4 regions of the Exiguobacterium sp. BMC-KP genome follow, and region 2 is predicted to be linked to each of the others. Evidence: riboswitches for the same ligand, from Rfam matches in the RefSeq annotation. Region 2 holds a riboswitch; each other region holds the start of a gene.

The links. Region 2 has a riboswitch for S-adenosylmethionine ahead of ADM98_RS05400 (2,3-diketo-5-methylthiopentyl-1-phosphate enolase). Riboswitches for the same ligand answer to the same signal wherever they lie in the genome.
Positions count from the first base shown of each region.
Region 1: it holds a riboswitch for S-adenosylmethionine, as region 2 does, so the genes downstream of both, ADM98_RS01905 (amino acid permease) here and ADM98_RS05400 (2,3-diketo-5-methylthiopentyl-1-phosphate enolase) in region 2, are expected to answer to the same signal.
Region 3: it holds a riboswitch for S-adenosylmethionine, as region 2 does, so the genes downstream of both, ADM98_RS16465 (methionine ABC transporter ATP-binding protein) here and ADM98_RS05400 (2,3-diketo-5-methylthiopentyl-1-phosphate enolase) in region 2, are expected to answer to the same signal.
Region 4: it holds a riboswitch for S-adenosylmethionine, as region 2 does, so the genes downstream of both, ADM98_RS14660 (methionine ABC transporter ATP-binding protein) here and ADM98_RS05400 (2,3-diketo-5-methylthiopentyl-1-phosphate enolase) in region 2, are expected to answer to the same signal.

Region 1 covers NZ_LGIW01000012.1:68,316-73,749, forward strand. The annotation lists gene gntK (gluconokinase) at 1-1,072, opposite strand, end outside; gene ADM98_RS01895 (GntR family transcriptional regulator) at 1,065-1,781, opposite strand; gene ADM98_RS01900 (ketopantoate reductase family protein) at 1,964-2,881, shown strand; SAM riboswitch class I at 2,918-3,019, shown strand; gene ADM98_RS01905 (amino acid permease) at 3,097-4,500, shown strand; gene mmuM (homocysteine S-methyltransferase) at 4,475-5,407, shown strand.
Region 2 covers NZ_LGIW01000014.1:285,347-290,780, reverse strand. The annotation lists gene ADM98_RS05415 (sugar ABC transporter substrate-binding protein) at 1-30, opposite strand, end outside; gene mtnA (S-methyl-5-thioribose-1-phosphate isomerase) at 42-1,091, opposite strand; gene mtnK (S-methyl-5-thioribose kinase) at 1,088-2,254, opposite strand; SAM riboswitch class I at 2,333-2,436, opposite strand; SAM riboswitch class I at 2,642-2,743, shown strand; gene ADM98_RS05400 (2,3-diketo-5-methylthiopentyl-1-phosphate enolase) at 2,814-4,004, shown strand; gene ADM98_RS05395 (2-hydroxy-3-keto-5-methylthiopentenyl-1-phosphate phosphatase) at 4,001-4,660, shown strand; gene ADM98_RS05390 (methylthioribulose 1-phosphate dehydratase) at 4,657-5,277, shown strand; gene ADM98_RS05385 (1,2-dihydroxy-3-keto-5-methylthiopentene dioxygenase) at 5,294-5,434, shown strand, end outside.
Region 3 covers NZ_LGIW01000015.1:2,097,645-2,103,078, forward strand. The annotation lists gene ADM98_RS16450 (M20 family metallopeptidase) at 1-82, opposite strand, end outside; gene ADM98_RS16455 (MetQ/NlpA family ABC transporter substrate-binding protein) at 105-923, opposite strand; gene ADM98_RS16460 (methionine ABC transporter permease) at 943-1,593, opposite strand; gene ADM98_RS16465 (methionine ABC transporter ATP-binding protein) at 1,583-2,611, opposite strand; SAM riboswitch class I at 2,699-2,802, opposite strand; SAM riboswitch class I at 3,052-3,153, shown strand; gene ADM98_RS16470 (alpha/beta hydrolase) at 3,224-3,979, shown strand; gene ADM98_RS16475 (thymidine kinase) at 4,060-4,674, opposite strand; gene ADM98_RS16480 (DedA family protein) at 4,858-5,434, shown strand, end outside.
Region 4 covers NZ_LGIW01000015.1:1,711,954-1,717,387, reverse strand. The annotation lists gene ADM98_RS14670 (PLP-dependent cysteine synthase family protein) at 1-622, shown strand, start outside; gene ADM98_RS14665 (bifunctional cystathionine gamma-lyase/homocysteine desulfhydrase) at 615-1,781, shown strand; SAM riboswitch class I at 1,839-1,943, shown strand; gene ADM98_RS14660 (methionine ABC transporter ATP-binding protein) at 2,021-3,043, shown strand; gene ADM98_RS14655 (methionine ABC transporter permease) at 3,040-3,705, shown strand; gene ADM98_RS14650 (MetQ/NlpA family ABC transporter substrate-binding protein) at 3,739-4,566, shown strand; gene ADM98_RS14645 (MDR family MFS transporter) at 4,646-5,434, shown strand, end outside.

The DNA.
Region 1 (5,434 bases), on a different contig from region 2:
GATTCCAAAGCGGTGCTCGTTCACCGGACAAGTAAGGGTGGAACAACAGTCCATCAGATCCCGGACGGACGCGCTCGGCAATCTTCGTCAGGACAGCGTACGGATCGATGCCGAGACGTTTCGCTGTCTCGACTTCTGCTGAAGCGAGTTCATCTCGGATCCACCGTAAAACCATTCCACCGTTATTGACAGGTCCGCCGATGACCCAGTGGTCTTCGGTCAGGGCGTAACAGAACGTCCGTCCTTTTTCATCGGTCTGCGGTCGATCAATGATCGTCCGGATAGCACCGCTTGTTCCGATTGTGATCGCAATTTCCCCCTTGCGAATCGCGTTGACACCTAAGTTAGAAAGGACACCGTCACTGGCACCGACTAAAAATGGTGTATCAACGGACAGTCCCATTTGTCGTGCATAATCGGCATTCAGTCCGGTGCATGACGTCGTCGTCGGTACAGGTTCCGATAAATAGCTCGCATCGATTCCGGCGACGTGTAACGCGCCCGTATCCCAGGCTAATTCATGAATATTGAAGAGACCTGTTGCTGAAGCGAGAGAATGATCGATGACATATCTGCCGAATAGTCGTTGGAAAACGAATTCCTTGATCCCGATATATTTTTTCGTCTGAGCATGGAGTTCCGGACGATCTTCGACGAGCCAACTGATTTTACTGAGCGGTGACATCGGATGAATCGGTGTACCGGTCCGATGATAAATCGACAGACCGTACTGTTCCTTAATTTTGTTCGACCATGCTTCACTCCGACTGTCCGCCCACGTGATACAGGCAGTCAATGGTTGGTGTTGTGCGTCCATTGCAATCAAACTGTGCATGGCACTGCTGAATGCGACGAACTTCGGTGGCATGCTCGGATGACGTTTTGTGATCAAGCGGATCGATTCGAGTACGGCATCAAAAATTTCTTCCGGATCTTGTTCTGCCGTCGAACGATTCGGCGTATGGAGTGGATAACCGACATTCGTTTGTCCGATGACCTCTCCTTTTGTCGTAAATAAGACCGCCTTCGTGCTCGTCGTTCCGATATCGACGCCTAACATGTATTCAGTCATGTGAATCGACTCCTTTCGACATCATTTGTTGCGTTTTCCAGAGATCTTCGACTTCCTGGACATCATCAAAGTTCTGATGCAAGGAAGCGACCATCCGTTCACGATCTCCTGTCTCGATCGCTTCGATGTACAGGGCGTGGTTCGCGAGGATGCGTTCGAAGTCTTCGATGTCTTCCTCGAATCGTACCCGCATCGATAGGAGGATGAAACTTTCCATGACCGGTTTAAGGTTTTGCCAAATCATACTGACATACCCGTGGTCAATCGAGCGAATGATTGTTTCGTGAAACAGCACATCTTGGAATGAAAATTCATCGGCATCCTTATATTTAATAGCGACCTTCATCATTTCGAGAATTTTGCTGAGTTCACGAACGAGCTCCGATCGTTCGATCTTGACGAGTCGCTCAAAGACGAACGTCTCGATGAGCAGCCGGACATCATAGATTTCCTGGATATCGCGCTCGGATAAACCGACGACGACCGCCCCCATCCGTTCCAATCGAATCAACTGTTCGGATGCAAGGATCTTTAACGCATCACGGATGGGTGAGCGACTAACGGAAAAGTCAGAGGCTAACTTGTTTTCAGATAAAATGGTACCGCTTTCAATACTTCCTGAAATGATGCGCATCCGTAGCTCGTATGCAACACGATCGCCAGCGGAAGCTTTTGATAACCATTTCAAGGGATATAACAGTTCTGACATGGAATCACCTGATTTCTAAAGTGAGTATACTTGTATACAAGTTAGTATAAACGTTTTTTTCTGAAATGCAAACGCTTAACTTAAATTTTAGTGATTCAAGCAGGAATCAGGAAAATCGTTTTCGATATGTTAGGGTGAAGAAGTAAGTGACGTGTAGAACAAATAAGGAGGAGATCGTACATATGCATATTTTAGTCGTAGGTGCAGGGGCAGTCGGAGGATATTTCGGAGGTCGTCTTGCTGAAAAAGGTGAACAGGTGACATTCCTCGTTCGTCCGAAACGTTATGAACAGCTACAAAAAACAGGACTGCAAATCACTAGTCCTCACGGTGATATCACGATCACGCCTCAGTTAGTGACGCACGACATGCGACCGGATCATACATTCGACGTCGTCTTGCTTTCGACGAAGGCTTATCACTTAGATGACGTATTGAAGGATCTTGCGCCATTCGTTTCGGAGGATACATATATCATTCCGTTATTAAACGGGATGCAACATATTCGCCGGTTAACAGAAGTCTTCGGAGAAGATCGAGTGCTCGGTGGTCTTTGCTTCATTGAATCGACGCTTGATACAGAAGGGCGTATTGTACAGACAAGTCCGTCACACCGGCTGTTATTTGGTTCACGGATCGGTAAACCAACAGCTCGTCTGGAGGAAATTGCAACACGTTTTGCGAAAGCAAAGGCGCCGATGGCGTACTCAACGCACATCATGGATGACATGTGGCAAAAATATCTGTTCATTTCGACATTCGCTGGCGTGACGACACTATTTCGCTCTGCCATCGGTCCGATTCGGCAAGAACCTGTCGGGCGTCAGATGATCATAGACGTCATGAAGGAATCGAAACAGGCAATGGAAGAACAGGGTGCGGTCTTCAATGATGATGTAGAAGCTGTACTGATGAAACAAATGAATGCAATGGAAGATAAGATGAAATCGTCGATGTTGCGGGATATGGAAAAAGGTCAACGAGTAGAAGTTGATCACTTTTTTACTACTTTACTAAAAACAATGTCTCAACGTCATCTTCAACTCATCGAGTCAAATTTAGGAATCTATCAAAAAAATCAAGAAATGCATGTTGACTGAATTATCTGCATTCTGATATGGTTAGGAACAATTACATACTTATCCAGAGAGGTGGAGGGACTGGCCCTATGAAACCTCAGCAACAGGTCGAAAGATACTGTGCTAATTCCTGCGGGTGCTGCACCCGATCGATAAGATTTCCGAATTGTCGACCGACGCATCCGTGAGGATGCGTTTTTTGTTTGAAATAGGTGGAATGAGGAGGAAATGGATTCATGAAAACGAGCGGGGCTTTTCGACGAAAGATGGAATCACGTCATCTGATCATGCTGTCGTTAGGTGGTGTTATTGGAACAGGATTATTTTTAAGTACGGGTTATACATTGGAACAAGCAGGGCGCGTCGGAACGATTCTGTCTTACTTAATTGGGGCCGTCGTCGTTTATCTCGTCATGTTAAGTCTCGGTGAACTGGCTGTACATATGCCGGAAACTGGTTCATTCCATAAATACGCGACAAAGTATATCGGACCCGGCACAGGTTATACAGTGGCTTGGCTCTACTGGCTGACGTGGACGGTCGCCCTCGGTTCAGAATTCACGGCAGCAGGCATTTTGATGCAGCGTTGGTTCCCATCCGTTCCTGTCTGGGTGTTCAGTGCATTATTCGCTACGATGATCCTTGGTATTAACGTTTTGAAGGTCCGTGTCTTTGCTGAAGTCGAATTTTGGTTCTCCGCTATTAAGGTCGTAACGATCATTGCTTTCATTTTACTTGGTGCAGGAGCCATCGTCGGCTTCATTCCACTGCAAGATGGTAGTCCAGCCCCATTCTTTTCTTCGTTAACCGAAGGTGGATTGTTCCCGAATGGCGCTTTCGTCATCTTCATGACGATGCTCGCAGTGAACTTTGCTTACTCGGGCACAGAATTAATTGGTGTAGCAGCGGGTGAAGCAGTCGATCCGAAACGGACGATTCCGCTTGCAATCCGGACGACGATTCTACGATTGGTTCTCTTTTTCGTTGGTACGATCATCGTATTAGCCGTCTTGTTGCCAACGGAAGGAAAGGGCGTACTCGAAAGTCCATTTGTAGCCGTATTTGAACGGATCGGTATTCCCTACGCAGCAGACGTGATGAACTTTGTCATTTTGACGGCGATCTTATCGGCAGCGAACTCGGGACTTTACGCGGCCTCACGGATGCTTTGGTCGCTTGCGAACGAACGGATGATTCCGCGCTTCTTCGCCCAGGTGACGCCAAGCGGAGTTCCACTTCGAGCTGTATTGTTCAGCATGCTCGGTGGAGGACTTGCCTTGCTGTCTAGCATCTATGCAGCAGGAAGTGTCTATATCGCGCTCGTCTCGATTTCCGGACTTGCTGTCGTCGTCGTCTGGATGAGTATCAGCGTTGCGCAATATCGCTTCCGGAAACAATTCCTCCGCGAAGGGCATACGGTCGACGAATTGGTCTATCGTACACCACTGTTTCCATTCGTACCGATTGCAGCCTTCGTTGTCTGTTTGATTTCCCTAATTGGGATCGGATTTGATCCGACACAACGTATTGCTTTGTACTGCGGTATTCCATTCATCGTGATCTGTTATGTCGTTTATGCGTTCACGAATTCTTCTCAGAAACGGAGTGTTGAAGATGTCCCGAATCAAAAATCCAGTTGACCAACGATTACAGAAAGTTCCCTTCCTGATTTTAGATGGAGCGCTTGCGACCGAACTCGAACAAAAGGGATTTGACCTGAACGATCCGCTCTGGTCAGCGCGTCTCTTGATCGAAGCACCAGAACAGATTGAGCGTGTCCATAACGATTACTTCGAAGTAGGTGCCGATGTCGCGATCACCTCAAGCTATCAAGCAAGTATCGAAGGGTTCAAGCAACGTCACATCACAACCGAGGAAGCAGAGAAACTGATCCGACAAACGGTCACTCTTGCGCAAGACGCACGGACGCGTAGCGGAAAGAATGCCGCACTAATCGCGGGATCTGTTGGTCCTTATGGTGCCTACTTAGCAGATGGATCTGAATATCGCGGTCATTATGGTGTGTCAGCTGATGTGCTAGAAGCCTTCCACAGACCGCGGATCGAAGCATTGATTGAAGCGGGTGCGGATCTGCTGGCGTTCGAGACGATTCCGTCACTTGAGGAAGCTGTCGTGTTGTTCCAGATTCTCGAAGCGTATCCGGAAGTATCTGCTTGGCTGACGTTCTCGCTTCAAGATGCGACGCACATCAGTGAGGGAACACCACTTGCGACATGTATCGAGACGATCGGACAACATCCGCAACTTGCAGCGATTGGTGCAAATTGTTTTCCGGCATCTTACGCGACCGATTTCATTCTTCATGTCAAAGCATTGACGAACGTACCGATCATCGTCTATCCGAACTCCGGCGAGGTTTATGATCCGGTCGCGAAGACATGGTCGGGTACGAATCAGTGCACATCGTTCCAAACTGTCGCAAAGACGTGGTATGAAGCTGGGGCACGATTGATTGGCGGTTGTTGCCGGACGTCACCCGAACATATTGCGCAAATTCGTTCGGTCTGCCGAGTTTCTCAAACATGATGAATGATGGACGAAAAAAGAACGGAC
Region 2 (5,434 bases):
TGCTAGGACGGCGTAAGCTAATTTTTTCATGAAATATCTCCTTATCCTAAGGGTTGAAGCCCCGTTAATTGTTCGATCGTTTCTTCATTTGGTTGCGTGATGACACCGAGTTCCGTAATGATACCTGTGATCAACGTATGTGGTGTGACATCAAATGCTGGGTTGAAGACAGCGACTCCTGCTGGTGCTGTCGCAACGCCTTGGATCGCCGTCACTTCCTGCGGATCACGCTCTTCGATCTCGATCGCGTCACCGGAAATAAGCGAGAAGTCAAACGTCGAGAGCGGTGCCGCGACGTAAAACGGAATACCGAAAGCTTGCGCGAGCAATGCCAATTGGAACGTCCCGATTTTGTTCGCCGTATCTCCGTTTCGTGTAATCCGGTCTGCCCCGACGATGATTGCATCGATTTGTTTTTCTTTCAGCGTATGAGCGACCATGTTGTCTGTAATTAACGTGACATCAATTCCAGCGCGTTGTAATTCCCATGTCGTCAATCGCGCACCTTGCAAGAGTGGTCGTGTCTCACTCGCAAAAACGGATAACTCGATGCCGCGTTCTTTTGCAATATAAAACGGAGCGAGTGCCGTTCCGTAAGCAGCGGTCGCAATCGATCCCGCATTACAAATCGTCAGGATCCGGTTGCCTGACTGGAACAATTCCAGTGCATGAATCCCGATTTGTCGCGAAGTCTGTGCATCCTGTTCGTATAAGGCGACCACTCGTTTTTCCAACCGTTCGCGGATGTCTTCTACCGACACGCCATCTTGAATGATCGGGTTTAGTTGATTGAGAACATTTCGCAGATTGACGGCTGTCGGGCGTGTCGCGAGTAACGTCGCTGATGTCTCAAGCAAGGCCTGCTTATAGACCGGAAGCGACGTTTCGAGCCGGTACGCTTCCTGAACGAGCACAAAGCCACCGAATAAACTGATCGCAGGTGCTCCCCGAACGCGTAGTTGTTTAATCGCCTCGACCGCTTGCGCAAGGTCGGTGATCACTTCATAGTGTTCTTCCTGTGGTAGACGCGTCTGATCGAGAATCGTCAAGACACGGTCTTCATAACGAATACTTTGGACGAATGTACTCATCGGCTTAACTCCTCCGTTACGTCAAAGTTTCGTAAATCATCAAATGTTCGGCATTCCGTCCGGCGCTTGATTAAAGCGGAGCCTAAACGGAGGGCGTGACGTTTTTGCTCCAGACGTTCCGTTGTTGAAGTGATTGATTCTAGATCAGCGACTGGCGCAAGACCAATCGTCCGCCGAATCAATTCACACCCTGCAAAGCCAAGTGCATCTTGCAAGATCGTGCTCAGCACATCATCAACAAGTCCCGATGTCTGGAACGGTTCGACCGCTTCCCGTTCCCATAAGGCACGGAACGTCGAAGCAAATGTCAGCCAGAACGTATCGATGTCTCGAATTCGCGCATCACGAAGTGCTGGGTAATCCGGATATGCCGCAAAGAATAGATGGGCGATGAATTGTCCGACATCGAATCCGAATGGCCCATAAAAGGCAAATTCCGGATCGATGACTTTCGTTTCCGTTGCCGAGGCGAAGATGCTTCCTGTATGTAGATCACCGTGCAACAAAGCGTCGCCTTTTGTGATGAAAAGGGCTTCAAGTTTCGCGACTTCGCGTTTGAGTGTGTCGTCTGCCCAAAGATGCGCTACTTCTTCTTCAAGCCCGGCTTCAATCTCATTCGTCTCCGCATCATGGAACGGATCCGTGAAGATCAGTTTTTCTGTGATGTCGCACAAGTCTGGATTGTAATACGTTCGGGCAACGCGTTTCTTTTCGACTGGACCAAGTGCAAAGTCCGATGTATGGAATAAAGTCCGGGCGAGATAGGAACCGATATGTTCTGCGAGCAACGGATATTGTTCACCTGCAAGCAGTCCGCTCCGAACGATCGTTAAATGTGAAAGATCTTCCATGACCGTGTACGCTTCTTCATGACTCGCATGAAAGACACGTGGTACGAATGGTACGGCATGTCGCGCGAATTCACGGAGTGCAGATTGCTCAATCCACGCTCGCTCGAGCGATAGCGGCCAGCTTTCCCCAACGACCTTTGCGTACGGTAATGCTTGTTTTAAAATCAACCGATGTTCGCCTTCTCGAATCCGAAAGACGAGGTTAAGATTCCCGTCACCAATTTCTTCTGCTTCGACAGGGCCGTTTCCGATCAGTCCGAGTGTCCGAACACGATCAATCGCGTCCTGTTCTGTAAATGCTTTGTATGTCATGTCAGTTTCCCCCTATGTGGTACACGAAAAAGCGCCTCTTTTCGTCATCGAAAAGAGGCGCAGGAAAGTCACTGCGTCCTCTTATCTCTCAGACGAAACGTCTGTTGGATGTAGCACCGTGCCTAGTGGTCGGTTGCTGCGGCGTCATCGGGCCAATTCCCTCTGCCAACTCGCGATAAGAGTCGTATGTAGTTGTCGTGTGTGATATTGATTTGAATCTTACGCAATCAACTTCCCTGCTGTCAAACTAAAATCGAGGAGAAACAGACATTGTTTTCACGCCATCTATAGAAAGAGTATTTTCAAAAAAATAAATTTTCTAAAAATAGTTTGACAAGTCGTGACTCTCATGTAAAAATTGCAATTAGATTTCACAATTTCATCCAATTCTTATCAAGAGCAGACGGAGGGACAAGCCCTACGATGTCGCAGCAACCGACCTTTTGGCACGGTGCTAATTCTTGCAGCTACTAAGCTGACCGATAAGAGTCCACGTTCGAATCATTCATGGTCTCTTGTCGCTGACAAGGGACCATTTTTTTGTTGAAGGAGGAAAGACATGGCTTATATTACTGCTACTTATCAATTGACTGCCCGTGATCGACTCGAGCAACGCGCTGAACAACTCGCGCTTGGTTTGACGGTCGGTTCTTGGACGGAGCTGAATCATCTTGAACAACAACAACTTGCCTCGTTCAAAGGGGAAGTCGTACATACCGAAGAGCGCGACGGTAACGGATATATCACGATTCGTTACCCAGAACATAACGTGTCGCGTGACTTTTCCGCGATTCTGACGACCGTCTTCGGCAAACTCTCACTCGACGGTGAAATCAAGTTAACGGAATTGCTGTTACCCGATACGTTCACACCAGATTTTCCAGGTGCGAAGTTCGGCATCGAAGGGGTCCGCTCCTTGATTGGTGTCGAAGATCGTCCCTTGTTGATGAGTATTTTCAAAGGCGTCATCGGACGCGATCTATCGTTCCTCCGCGATCAACTCGAAGGACAACTTGCCGGTGGAATCGATCTCGTCAAAGACGATGAGATTCTATACGATAACCCATTGACACCAACGATTGACCGGGCACGCATCGGACGTGAGGTCATCGACGCTCACTTCCACCGGACCGGTAAACGTGCGTTGTATGCGATCACACTTAGTGGTCCCGTCTTTACGCTCAAGGATCAAGCTAAGCGATTGATTGATGCTGGAGCGACCGCTTTCTTACTGAATACCTTCACATACGGACTCGACGTCTTACGTGAACTAGCAAGTGATCCGGAGATTACTGTTCCGATTTTTAATCACCCAGCATATAGTGGCGCGTTGATCGCGAGCCCGAACCATGGTGTTGCAGCTCCTGTCTTACTTGGTACACTACCGCGCGCTGCCGGAGCAGACTTGACGTTATTCCCGTCACCTTACGGCAATGTCGCTTTACCGAAGGATGTCGCCCGTGGCATCGCGGTCGAAGCGACCCGCATCGGTCAGACGAAAGCGATCTTCCCAGTACCTTCAGCCGGTATTCACCCAGGACTCGTCGCCCAACTCGTTCGCGACTTCGGGATCGATTCCGTCATCAACGCCGGCGGTGGCGTGCATGGTCATCCGCAAGGTGCAGCAGCTGGTGTCATTGCTTTCCGTCAAGCACTCGATGCAGCGCTCGCAAATGAATCCCTATCGACGGCAGCATCTCGCCATGAAGAACTACGGATTGCCCTCGACGCTTGGGGGATCAAGTCATGACTGTACGAATTCTTTGTGATTTCGACGGTACGGTGACGACGCAGGATAATATCATCGCGCTCATGCAGGCCTTTGCACCAGCTGATGCCTTCGAACCGTTGAAACGCGGTGTGCTTGACCGAACGTTATCGATTCAGAGTGGTGTCGGGCAGATGTTCGCGCTCTTACCGTCCGACGGTAAAACAGCTTATCTTGATTTCTTGTTAGAACGTGCCGTGATTCGAGACGGCTTCTCAGAGTTACTTCAGTACAGTCGTCGTCAAGGAATCGATTTTTCAATCGTCAGTGGTGGAATGGACTTTTTCGTCGAACCGATCTTAGCGCCATTCCTTGAACAAGAACAGATTTACTGTAACGTCGCCGATTTCAGTGGTCCATTCGTCCATATCGATTGGCCAAACGCCTGCGATGCCCATTGCACGAACGGGTGTGGCTGTTGTAAAACGTCCGTTGCCCGTACATTACGTAAAGACGGTGACGTCATCATCGTCATCGGCGACTCGGTGACGGACTTCGAACTCGCGAAACAAGCGGATTGTGTCTATGCCCGTGATTATCTGATCGCGTTGTGTGAAGAAAACGATATTTCCTATACGCCTTTTGAGACGTTTCACGATATCGTTCATGATTTAGCACGAGCGGAGGTGACGACATGACATTCATGCGACGTTATGAAGAACTACGAGCTGTTAAACAAGAGCTCGCGGCACGCGACTGGTTCCCCGGTACGAGTGGGAACCTCGCCATCCGGACATCTAATGTTCCGGTCGAATTCCTCGTCACAGCAAGCGGAAAAGATAAGCGTCAGACGACTCCTGACGACTTCGTCCATGTCGATGCGACCGGTCAATTGATTGGTGAGCAACCCGGACGTCCTTCTGCTGAGACCTTGCTTCATGTCGAAGTGTTTAATCGGACGGACGCCGGATGTTCCCTGCATGTCCATACGATTGCGAACAACGTCATTTCGGAACTCTATGGCGACCAAGGAAGCGTCACTTTTTCCGGGCAGGAAATCATTAAGGCACTCGGACAGTGGGAAGAAGATGCAACGGTCACGGTACCAATCATTCCGAACCACGCTGACATTCCGACGCTTACTGCTGCTTTTGCGCCGCACGTCACAACAGGTAGTGGCGCCGTTCTGATTCGTAATCACGGGATCACGGTCTGGGCACCGACTGCCTTTGAAGCAAAGAAACACCTCGAAGCTTTCGAGTTTTTATTCAACTATACGTTGACGTTGCAATCATGCCGTCAATCCATCTACTAAAAGGAGGAATCATCTCATGGCAACAGTCTTATTCCAAGAAACAAACACACGGTATACGGATCAAACGGAAGTCGCTGACTTCCTCGCGTCACGCGGTGTTCTTTACGAACAATGGGACGTCTCGAAACTTCCAGCGCATCTCGTCGAGAACTTCACA
Region 3 (5,434 bases), on a different contig from region 2:
TCGTCTCAAGATAGGATTCCCGTTTTTGTTCGATGTCCTGTTCAATCGTCTCTACCCATGTCGTGCGTACTGGTGTCGTCATACTGTCCACTCTCCTTTTGAATTTATTCGCCGATGTCACTTAGTGGAACGAACGTCGGGATTGAGCTGCCTTTATACTCTTTTTTAATGAAAGCCGCGACATCTTTTTGTTGGTAAAGCGACGCGATCTTTTTCAGTTCTTTTTTGTTCTTGTCTTCCGTCCGTGTTGCAATGATATTGATGTATGGTTTGGCTGTTTCGTTCTCATGGACAATCGAGTCCTTGATCGGATTGAGTCCTGCGTCAACAGCAATACCGTTATTAATGATCGACGCAGCGACGTCCGGTAAGACGCGCGGTGTTTGCCCCGCAACGATTGGGACGATTTTCAGTTTCTTCGGATTTTCGACGATCTTATCGACTGAACCATTGCCGTCAAAGTCGTCCGGCAACTTGATTAGACCTGCTTCTTGCAGTAATAAGAGGGCGCGTCCCATGTTTGTTGCTTCGTTCGGAACAGCGATTTTGCCACCGACTGGAATGTCTTTGACGTCCTTGTATTTATCTGAGTAAATGCCCATCGGTGCAATGACAGTCGTTGCGATCGGTGACAGCTTCAACTTATGTTCCTTCTTGAATGCGTTGAAGTAAGAAATCGTCTGGAAAGCATTGGCGTCGATCTCGCCCTCAGCCAGTGCCATGTTTGGCTGGACATAATCAGAGAACTTGACGAGCTCGATTTTGATGCCCTCCTTCTCTGCTTTTTTCGCGACGTAGTCCCAAACTTGAGTATCCGAACCGCTGACCCCGAGTTTGATCGTCTTTTCGTCTTCTCCCGATGCTGAGCACCCGGCAAATAAAATCGTCGTTAGTGTTGCTCCAATCGCTACTGCTTTTTTCATGGCTGAATCGCTCCCTTGATTAATGTCTTCTAATTTTTCGTGCGACGATGTTACCTGTCGTCTGTAAGCCTTGAACTAAGATGACGAGAATCCCGACCGTGATGATCATGACTTTCGTGTCGAATCGTTGATAACCATACGTGATTGCTAAATCGCCCAGTCCACCGCCACCGATCGCGCCTGCCATCGCTGACGCCCCGATCAACCCAACCGTCGCGATCGTTAAGTTAAGAACGAGTGAACCGAGTGCTTCCGGTAAAAGGAAGCGGAAAATCGTTTGGAATGGCGTCGCGCCCATTGCTTCTGCTGCCTCAAGGACACCTTTATCGACTTCAAGCAAGGAACTTTCGATCAGCCGTGCCATGTACGGTGCGGCGTAAAAGACGAGTGGGACGATGGCGGCTTCGGTTCCGATCGACGTCTGAACGATCAACCGTGTCAATGGGATGATCGCGACGAGTAAGATGATGAACGGAATCGAGCGGAAGATATTAACGATGCTATTGAAGAACGTGAATAGCGGGACGTTCTCAAGTAATGCGCCTTTTCGTGTGACGACGAGCAAGATGCCAAGCGGTAAGCCGATCAAGGTCGAGAATAAGAGTGAGACGGATACCATCGTCATCGTTTGCAAAAATGCTGTCCAGATATCACTGTAATTAACTAGCATCAGCTAGCACCTCCTCGACCGTCACTTGTGCTTGATCAATGTACTGTAAGGCTCGTTTCACTTCAGTCGCTTCACCAATTAATTCAACGAGCAAAGTGCCGAACGGCGTCTCCTGCAACTCCGTGATGCTACCGTGCAAAATGTTGACATCAACATCAAAACGTTTCGCAACTTGTGACAAGAGCGGCTGCCCTGTGTGATGACCGAGGAAATGAATCTTATAGATTGGATTCGCATTCCGTGATTCGATCAACTGGCGAATCGATGCTGGAATCTCGTCATGCATGACGGACCGGACGAAGTTTTTCGCTGTCTCAGTCTGCGGGTTTGAAAAGACATCAAAGACTGTTCCTGACTCGATCAGCTTCCCGGCTTCGATGACGGCGACGCGGTCGCAAATCTCCCGAATGACGCCCATCTCATGGGTGATCAAAAGAATCGTGATCCCGTATTCGGCATTGATTCGTTTCAATAATTGCAGAATATGATGTGTCGTCTGGGGATCGAGCGCTGACGTCGCTTCGTCACATAAAAGGACGGATGGTTGCGTCGCTAGTGCCCGAGCGATACCGACACGTTGCTTTTGTCCGCCGGATAATTGATCCGGATAATGATCCGCCTTGTCCGCGAGATCGACGAATTCGAGTAACTCCGTCACCCGGCGGCGAATCTCATCTTTTTTGATGCCTGCGAGAACGAGTGGCTTCGCGACATTCGTAAAGACCGTGTTCGCATTCAATAGATTGAAGTGTTGAAAGATCATCCCGATCCGCTGTTTTGCTTGACGTAGTTTCTTCGGTGATAGTTGTGTCAAATCTTCCCCGTCGACCGTCACGGTTCCTGACGTCGGTCGTTCTAAGAGGTTGACGCAGCGGAGCAATGAACTTTTCCCGGCACCGCTAAAGCCGATGACACCGAAGATTTCGCCTTTCTCGATCGTCAGGTCGACACCGTCGAGCGCTGCGATCGTCTGATCCTTCGTGACGTACATTTTTTTGACTTGATGAAATGCAATCATTCCGTTTTCCCCCTTCATTCAACAAAAAAAGGTCCCTTCTTGAGAAACAAGAAGAGACCTGGATCCGCACAGTGGCAGAATCCACTCCACTCATCTCTCAGACATTTGTCTGATGGAATTGGCACAGTGCTCATAATGAGTCTGTTGCCGAGGTTTCGCAGGGCCAGTCCCTCCACCTCTCTGGATAAGTATTGCGGTATGAAATTCGTATGTGTGTTGTTGCGTTGTTGCTTATGTCGTAAAACTAATTTTTACATTACGGGTCGAACCTTTAAAAGTCAACCAACTTTTCAAAAATAATCCATTTGGCGCATATCGATTGATTGACAAGTTATGGATTAGCTTAAAGAACGAATCATGATTCGTCAAGAACGATTTGACAAGTCATTTTCGAACGTGCTACCATCGTTTCAATGATTAATCCGACAATTCCAATATGATATTTATCAAGAGTGAACGAGAGACCTGGCTCTATGACTTCACGGCAACCTGCAATCTGTAAGGTGCTCCGACCAGCAAAGCGCGGCTTTGGATGATACGGTGAAAAACTCGTGGGCGTCCAAGCAGTGACGTCGACGAGTTTTTTTCATGAATGGAGGAAAAATAGTAATGATGAACTATCCTGTATTGACTGGTGCTGAAGCATTTTATCTTCAAGGTGGATCGATCGGAATCCTGCTCTGTCATGGTTTTAACGCGACTCCTCAAAGTGTTCGGGACGTCGGTGAGGCATTTGCTGCTGAAGGTTTTACCGTCTATGCGCCGCGTTTGCGTGGTCACGGAACGAACGTCCGCGAGTTCGAACAATCGACTGCACGATGTTGGAAACAAAGCCTGCAAGACGGTTATTCACGTTTACAAGAAACATGCGACCAAGTTTTTGTCATCGGTCAATCGATGGGGGCGACGCTCGCGTTATCGCTCGCTGCTGACGGGATTCCGTTTGCCGGCATCATTACGATCAACGCCGCACTTTCCGTTCCGTCGTATGAAGCACTCTCGTTTGATGACGGTCCTCAGTACTTACCGGAAGGGGCACCGGATATCAAGCGGTCCGCCTTTGAAATCATCTACGATCTCGTTCCAAGTCGTTGCGCGTTCGAACTCGTCCGCTTGATGGATGAGACGAAAGGACGCTTGGGATCGATTCTCCTTCCGACGTTGATTCTTTATTCCGCAACCGATCACGTCGTTCCACCGTCGAGTTCAGATTACTTGCACCGTCATATCGGAACGAATGATAAACGAAGCTACTGTCTACTCAATTCATACCACGTCGCGACACTTGATCATGACCAAGATGTAATCGTCCGTGAGACGATTCGCTTTATCGAACAATCGTGTCAGTTTTCGCAAGAAACAGGATAAATTAAAAAGCAGCTATTCGTTTCCGGATGGAATTGAACAGCTGCTAAATCAAAGGACGACCGCAAACGGTCCGTCTTTTTTTAATTTTCTTGGTGTTGCACAGATTGAAGTGGCTTCGGCTTTCCAGGTACCTCATGGCAATGGCGACACCGTGGCTCATACGACTCTGAAGCACCGACTAGGATGATCGGGTCATCATAGTTCGCTGGTTTTCCGTCAATCAAACGTTGTGTCCGAGAAGCCGGATCCCCACAGGAGAGACAGATTGCCTGTAGCTTCGTCACGAATTCTGCACGTGCCAGTAATTCAGGCATCTTGCCGAATGGCTCTGCCCGGAAGTCTTGATCAAGCCCTGCACAAATGACGCGTTTTCCGTCTTGTGCGAGTGCTTCGATGACTTGTACGATTTCATCATCAAAGAATTGAACTTCATCGATACCGACGATCTGTGTCTCTTCTGCTACTGCTGCGTAGAGATCACGACTCGTCGCCATCGGAATCGCTACGACGGAATTACCAACGTGAGAGACGACATGTTCTTCGTGGTATCGGTCGTCGATCGCCGGCTTGAATACTTGAACAGGCAGTTTGCCGTACTGCGCCCGTCTGACACGACGAATCAACTCTTCCGATTTCCCGGAAAACATACTGCCACAAATTACTTCGATCCAGCCGTACTGATTTATTACATGCATCATCGTCCGACACCGTCCTCTAAAAATAGTCACTTTAACGAGTATAGCTCGAAACGGTATTGAGAAAAAGGGTTGACTTCCGGAAATCAAAATTCATTTTTTCTTTCCCTAGAATTTTTGTCCTTTCATTCCAACGGTCCCCTATTTCCTGTACACTGAAGAAGAAGATTCTCACGAAAGAAGGTGTCCCCGATTCATCATCTCTTACATGACATCCTGCACCAATATGGTGCCCTTGGTCTCTCCGTTCTTCTCGCAGGTGGTATCGTGGGATTACCGGTTCCCGATGAGACCCTACTCGTTTTGTCCGGATTTTGGATGCATCAAGGTAATCTACCGCTGTTCGGTACGATTCTTGCCGCTTACGCAGGAAGTTGTATCGGTATGACGATTAGTTATTTACTCGGTTTAAAACTCGGTATGCCACTACTGCACCGCGTCGGACCGAAAATGCGTATCTCAGAAAAACATATCCTTTCCGCTGAAGCTGGATTTCGACGTTACGGAAAATCCGTTTTGATCATCGGTTACTACATACCTGGTCTCCGTCAGCTTTCTGCCTTTTTTGCAGGTGTCTCGAAAATGCCGTTTCGCGTGTTTGCGAGTTACGCGTATACAGGTGCTTTAATCTGGATCAGCGTCTTCTTAGGTGCCGGTTATTTCGTCGGTCGTCATCTCTCGTTCCATAAAGTCGTGGATTATATCTTGGCACATCCTGAAGTTATGCCGTATCTAATTGGGATCGCTGGTGGAATCGCCT
Region 4 (5,434 bases), on a different contig from region 2:
GCAGACGTTGATGCGGGCACTCGGCGCAACCGTCGTCAACACACCGACTGAACTTGATATGCAAGGGGCAATTGACCGGGCAAAAGAACTCGGTCAGGAAATTCCGAACAGTTACGTTCCGTTACAATTCGAAAACGAAGAAAATCCAGTCACGTATCAGCGGACACTCGGTCCTGAGCTGATTGCTGACTTACCGCATATCGACTGGTTCGTTGCCGGTTGTGGTTCAGGTGGTACATTTGCCGGAACAGCGGACTTCTTAAAACAACGTCTCGGCACAAAAGCAGCGATCGTCGAACCGGAAGGCTCCGTTTTAAACGGTGGTCCCGCCGGTCCGCACAAGACAGAAGGCATCGGTACAGCAAAATGGCCAAGTCTCGTGCCGCGTGAGCTCGTTGACGAGATTCATACGATTTCTGACCGCGATGCATTTGACGCGGTCCATACACTTGCCGCTCGTGAAGGACTACTCGTCGGTAGTTCAGCAGGTGCAGCGCTCGTTGCTGCCCTTGATATCGCGAAGCGTCACCCCGGCAGTACGATCGTCACGGTCTTCGCAGACAGTGCCGAACGCTACTTAAGCCAACAAATCTTTGAAAAGGTGGACGAAACTCATGCGTAAGAAGACAGCATTGATTCATGGAGGAACAGGTGTCGACCGGGCAACAGGTGCCGTCACACCACCGATCTATCAAACAAGCACATACAAGCAGGATAAAATCGGTCAACTCAAAGACGGATACGAATACTCACGGACAGCGAACCCAACACGGACGAGCATCGAACGTTTGATTGCAGATCTTGAAGGCGGCGCACGTGGTTTTGCATTCGGTTCTGGGATGGCAGCGATCCATGCCGTCTTCCATTTGCTTGAGTCTGGTGACCACATCGTCATGACAGATGACGTTTATGGTGGAACGTTCCGCTTGATGCAACGCGTCTTACCGAAGTTCAACATCCAAGTGACATTCGTCGATACGACGGATCTTGCAGCAACGGAAGCAGCGATTCAAGACAACACGAAAATCGTCTACGTCGAAACACCAACGAATCCATTGTTGAAAGTAACAGATATCGAGGCAATCGCAACGATCGCAAAACGTCACGATCTCAAACTCGTCGTCGATAACACGTTCGCAACACCATACCATCAACAACCACTCGCACTTGGTGCAGACATCGTCTTGCACAGTGCAACAAAATACATCGGCGGACACTCGGACGTCGTCGCTGGTCTTGTCGTCGTCAAAGATGATGCGCTCGGCGAAGAACTGCACTTCATCCAAAACTCGACAGGTGGCGTTCTTGGACCGCAAGACAGTTTCTTGCTCGTCCGTGGTCTTCGTACGCTTGGTATTCGGATGGATGCGATCGAAGAAACAGCCCATGATCTCGTTGCGTTCTTACAAGCACAAGACATCGTTTCAAACATCTTCTACCCAGGACTTGCATCGCACCCTGGACATGACATCCAAGCGAAACAAGCGACTGGATTCGGTGGGATGATCAGCTTTGATGTCGGTTCAGCAGCGAACGCAGAAAAACTCGTCGAGGCAACACACTTCTTCACACTCGCTGAGAGTCTTGGCGCCGTTGAGAGTCTGATTTCCGTTCCTGCACGGATGACGCACGCGTCAATCCCAGCAGAGCGTCGGGCAGAACTCGGGATCACAGACGGTCTCGTTCGGATTTCAGTTGGACTTGAGGATGCGGAAGATTTGAAAGAAGACTTAACACGTGCTTTCACGTTCCTCGAAAAAGTTTCTGAAAAAACTGTTTGACAACAAAAATAACCCCTGCTAATATTCAGAATATATTCTACAAACTTAATACCGAAACTCTTATCGAGAGTGGTGGAGGGACTGGCCCGATGAAACCCGGCAACCGCGGATCTAATCCGAAGTGGTGCTAATTCCAGCAGACAAAAGTCTGGGAGATGAGAGCAAATGGTTTTGTGTACTGAAAAGTGCGCGCGTTTGCTCAAAAACGCGCGCACTTTTTTTATTTAGGAGGGACAGTTGTGATTCGTTTACAAGACGTAGGAAAGATTTATCGCTCAAAGCGCGGAGCGGTCGAAGCCGTTGCGAATGTTGATCTGACAATCGAGCGCGGTGAAATTTTTGGAATAATCGGTTATTCCGGAGCAGGGAAATCGACTCTGATTCGCTTGCTTAATATGCTCGAGGCACCAACGAGTGGTTCGATCCAAATCGATGGTGTTGAAATGACATCACTCAAACCAAAAGAATTACGAGGCGTCCGTAAGAATGTCTCGATGGTTTTCCAACACTTCAACTTACTCTGGTCACGGACTGTTGAAGAAAACATCATGTTCCCACTCGAACTCGGTGGCTTCCCGAAAGCACGCCGCAAAGAACGAGTCGCGGAGTTGATCCAACTCGTTGGTTTGGACGGACGAGAAGGGGCTTACCCGTCACAATTATCCGGTGGTCAAAAGCAACGTGTCGGTATCGCTCGAGCACTTGCATCGAACCCGGACGTTCTCTTATGTGACGAGGCAACAAGTGCACTCGATCCAAAAACGACGGACTCAATCCTTGAGTTACTCGTCGACATCAACCAGAAACTGAAATTGACGATCGTCTTGATCACACATGAGATGCACGTCATTCAGAAAATCTGTCACCGGGTCGCCGTCATGGAAGCCGGTAAAATCGTCGAGCAAGGTCCAGTCGCAGAAGTCTTCCGTCATCCGAAGCAAGCGATGACGAAGGAATTCGTCAAACAATTGACGTCACCATTGGAAAACGAGTTGACGTTCGCGAAACTCCGCGAACGGTACCCAACCGGAAAGATCGTTCAGTTGACGTTCGTCGGATCGACGGCGGAAAGCCCGATCCTTGCGGAAGTCATGAAAGATTCACCGGTCCTGTTCAATATCATCGGCGGGAACGTTGGTCAATCGCAGGAAGGGGCACTCGGTACACTGTTCATTCAGTTGATCGGGGAAACTGAAGCAACACAAGAGGTCATCACGAAGCTTCAAGCCAGTGATGTTGAAGTGGAGGTGGATCACCGATGATTTCATTCTTTGACAACCTAGACTGGGAGATGGTGTGGGGAGCGACAGGCAGTACTGTTTATATGACAGCAGTCGCCGGTCTTTCGACATTCATTCTCGGTCTGATCATTGGTTTATTATTGTTTGCGACAAACGAAGAGTTGTTGTTCAAGAACCGAGCATTTTATTCAATCTTAAGCTTACTCGTCAACGTCTTCCGTTCGGTTCCATTCATCATCTTACTGATCTTATTAATTCCGATTACGTTAGCGCTTTTCGGTTCATTCCTCGGACCAACGGCAGCATTACCGGCACTGATCTTGGGAGCCGCTCCATTTTATGGTCGAATGGTCGAACTCGCGTTACGCGAAGTCGATAAAGGTGTCATCGAGGCAGCTGAATCGATGGGCGCGACGAAGTTCCAGATCATCTATAAAGTCTTAATCCCAGAAGCGTTGCCTGCCATCGTTTCGGGTATCACGGTCACACTCGTTTCACTTGTCGGTTATACGGCAATGGCCGGAGTAATCGGTGGAGGTGGACTGGGGGACATGGCCTTCATCGAAGGATTCCAGCGTTCTCGAAACGATATCATCGTCATTGCGACACTCTTAATCTTAGCGATCGTCTTCGTCATCCAAATCATTGGTGACTTGTTGATCCGGGCAATCGATAAACGTTAATTCAAATCTTGATTATAATTGGAGGAATCATTCATGAAAGTTTGGAAAAAATTCGTAGGTACTGCCGCTGTATCTGTTTTAGCAATCAGCCTTGCTGCTTGTGGTGAAAAATCATCAGGAAGCGACGATAAAACACTCGTCATCGGTGCTTCAAACGTACCGCACGCTGAGATTCTTGAGCATGTCAAAAAGGAATATGAAGCAAAAGGTTACAAGCTTGAAATCAAGAAGTTCCAAGATTATGTACTTCCGAACAAAGCACTTGCATCAAAAGAAATCGATGCGAACTACTTCCAGCACGTACCGTACCTCGAGCAACAAGAAAAAGAAAATAAATCGTATAAGTTCGCGAACGCAGGTGGCGTCCACGTTGAACCACTCGGTATCTATTCGAAGAAATACAAGTCACTCGATAAGTTACCAAACGGTGCAACAATCTTAACGAGCTCAAACGTCGCGGAACGCGGTCGTGTCTTGACGTTCCTTCAAAACGAAGGGTTGATCAAACTCAAAGACGGTAAAACGACAGATGCGCAACTCGGTGATATCGCGGAGAACCCGAAGAAACTCAAGTTCAAAACGAACATCGAAGCATCACTTCTTCCGCAAGCTTACAAAAACAATGAAGGCGACGCAGTCCTCATCAACACGAACTATGCGATCGATAACGGTCTGAACCCATTGAAAGACGCGATCGCATCAGAAGATGAGTCGTCACCATACGTCAACATCATCGTTACACGTGATGGCGATGAAAAAGACAAGCGTGTCACAGCACTTATTGACGTGCTACACGAAAAGAAAAACCAAGATTGGATTCTCGACAAGTACAAAGGTGCGGTCGTTCCAGTCAGCAAATAAGTTCACCGAAGCCGGCATCCTTCCTATATAATGGAAGGATGCTTTTCATTTGTCTGAAACAGGGGTTAGGGGGAATTATATGCAACGCATTCGTCAACTGCATCCGTTGACACTCGGGGTCTTGTTCGGGACGTTTTTCTCGCGTCTTGGAACGTTCATCACGATGCCATTCTTCGCCATCTACATGACGACCGTCTTGAAATTTGATCCGGTTGATGTCGGCTGGGTCCTCAGTATCTCGGCGATCGCCAGTCTCGTCATGAGTTTCATCGGTGGTACATTGTCGGACCGCTACGGTCGTCGGGCGATGATGCTCGCTGGAACAATTGGGTTCGCGGTCGTCTTCATTGCGCTCGCTCAAGTCGAGACGTTTTGGGCGTTCTTCATTCTGAGTGCCTTGAACGGGGTTTGTCGTTCGATTTTTGAACCATCCGCTCGTGCCTTGATCAGTGATACGACGGACGAAGCGAACCGGTTGTTCGTCTTCAATATCCGTTACGCGATGATCAACATCGCAGCAGCGATCGGTCCGGGAATCGCCTTACTGCTGAGTGCGGGGAACACGTCAGCGACGTTTTACATCACAGCGTTCGTCTATATCGCGTACGGGGTGATGATCGGTATCTTGTTCAAACGCCATCCAATCACTGAGACGCACGGTGGCAAGAAGGTGTCGTTTGGAGCGACGATTCGTCTGTTGCGGACCGACATTGCCTTTACGCTCGCACTCGCGGGTATCATCTTCGGTGTCTTCGGTTACAGCCAGTTCAACTCGACCTTGCCACAGTTTTTGACGGAGACGTCACTGCTTGAAGGTGGGAAGACGCTCTATGCGATCTTGATTACGATCAATGCGATTACCGTCTTA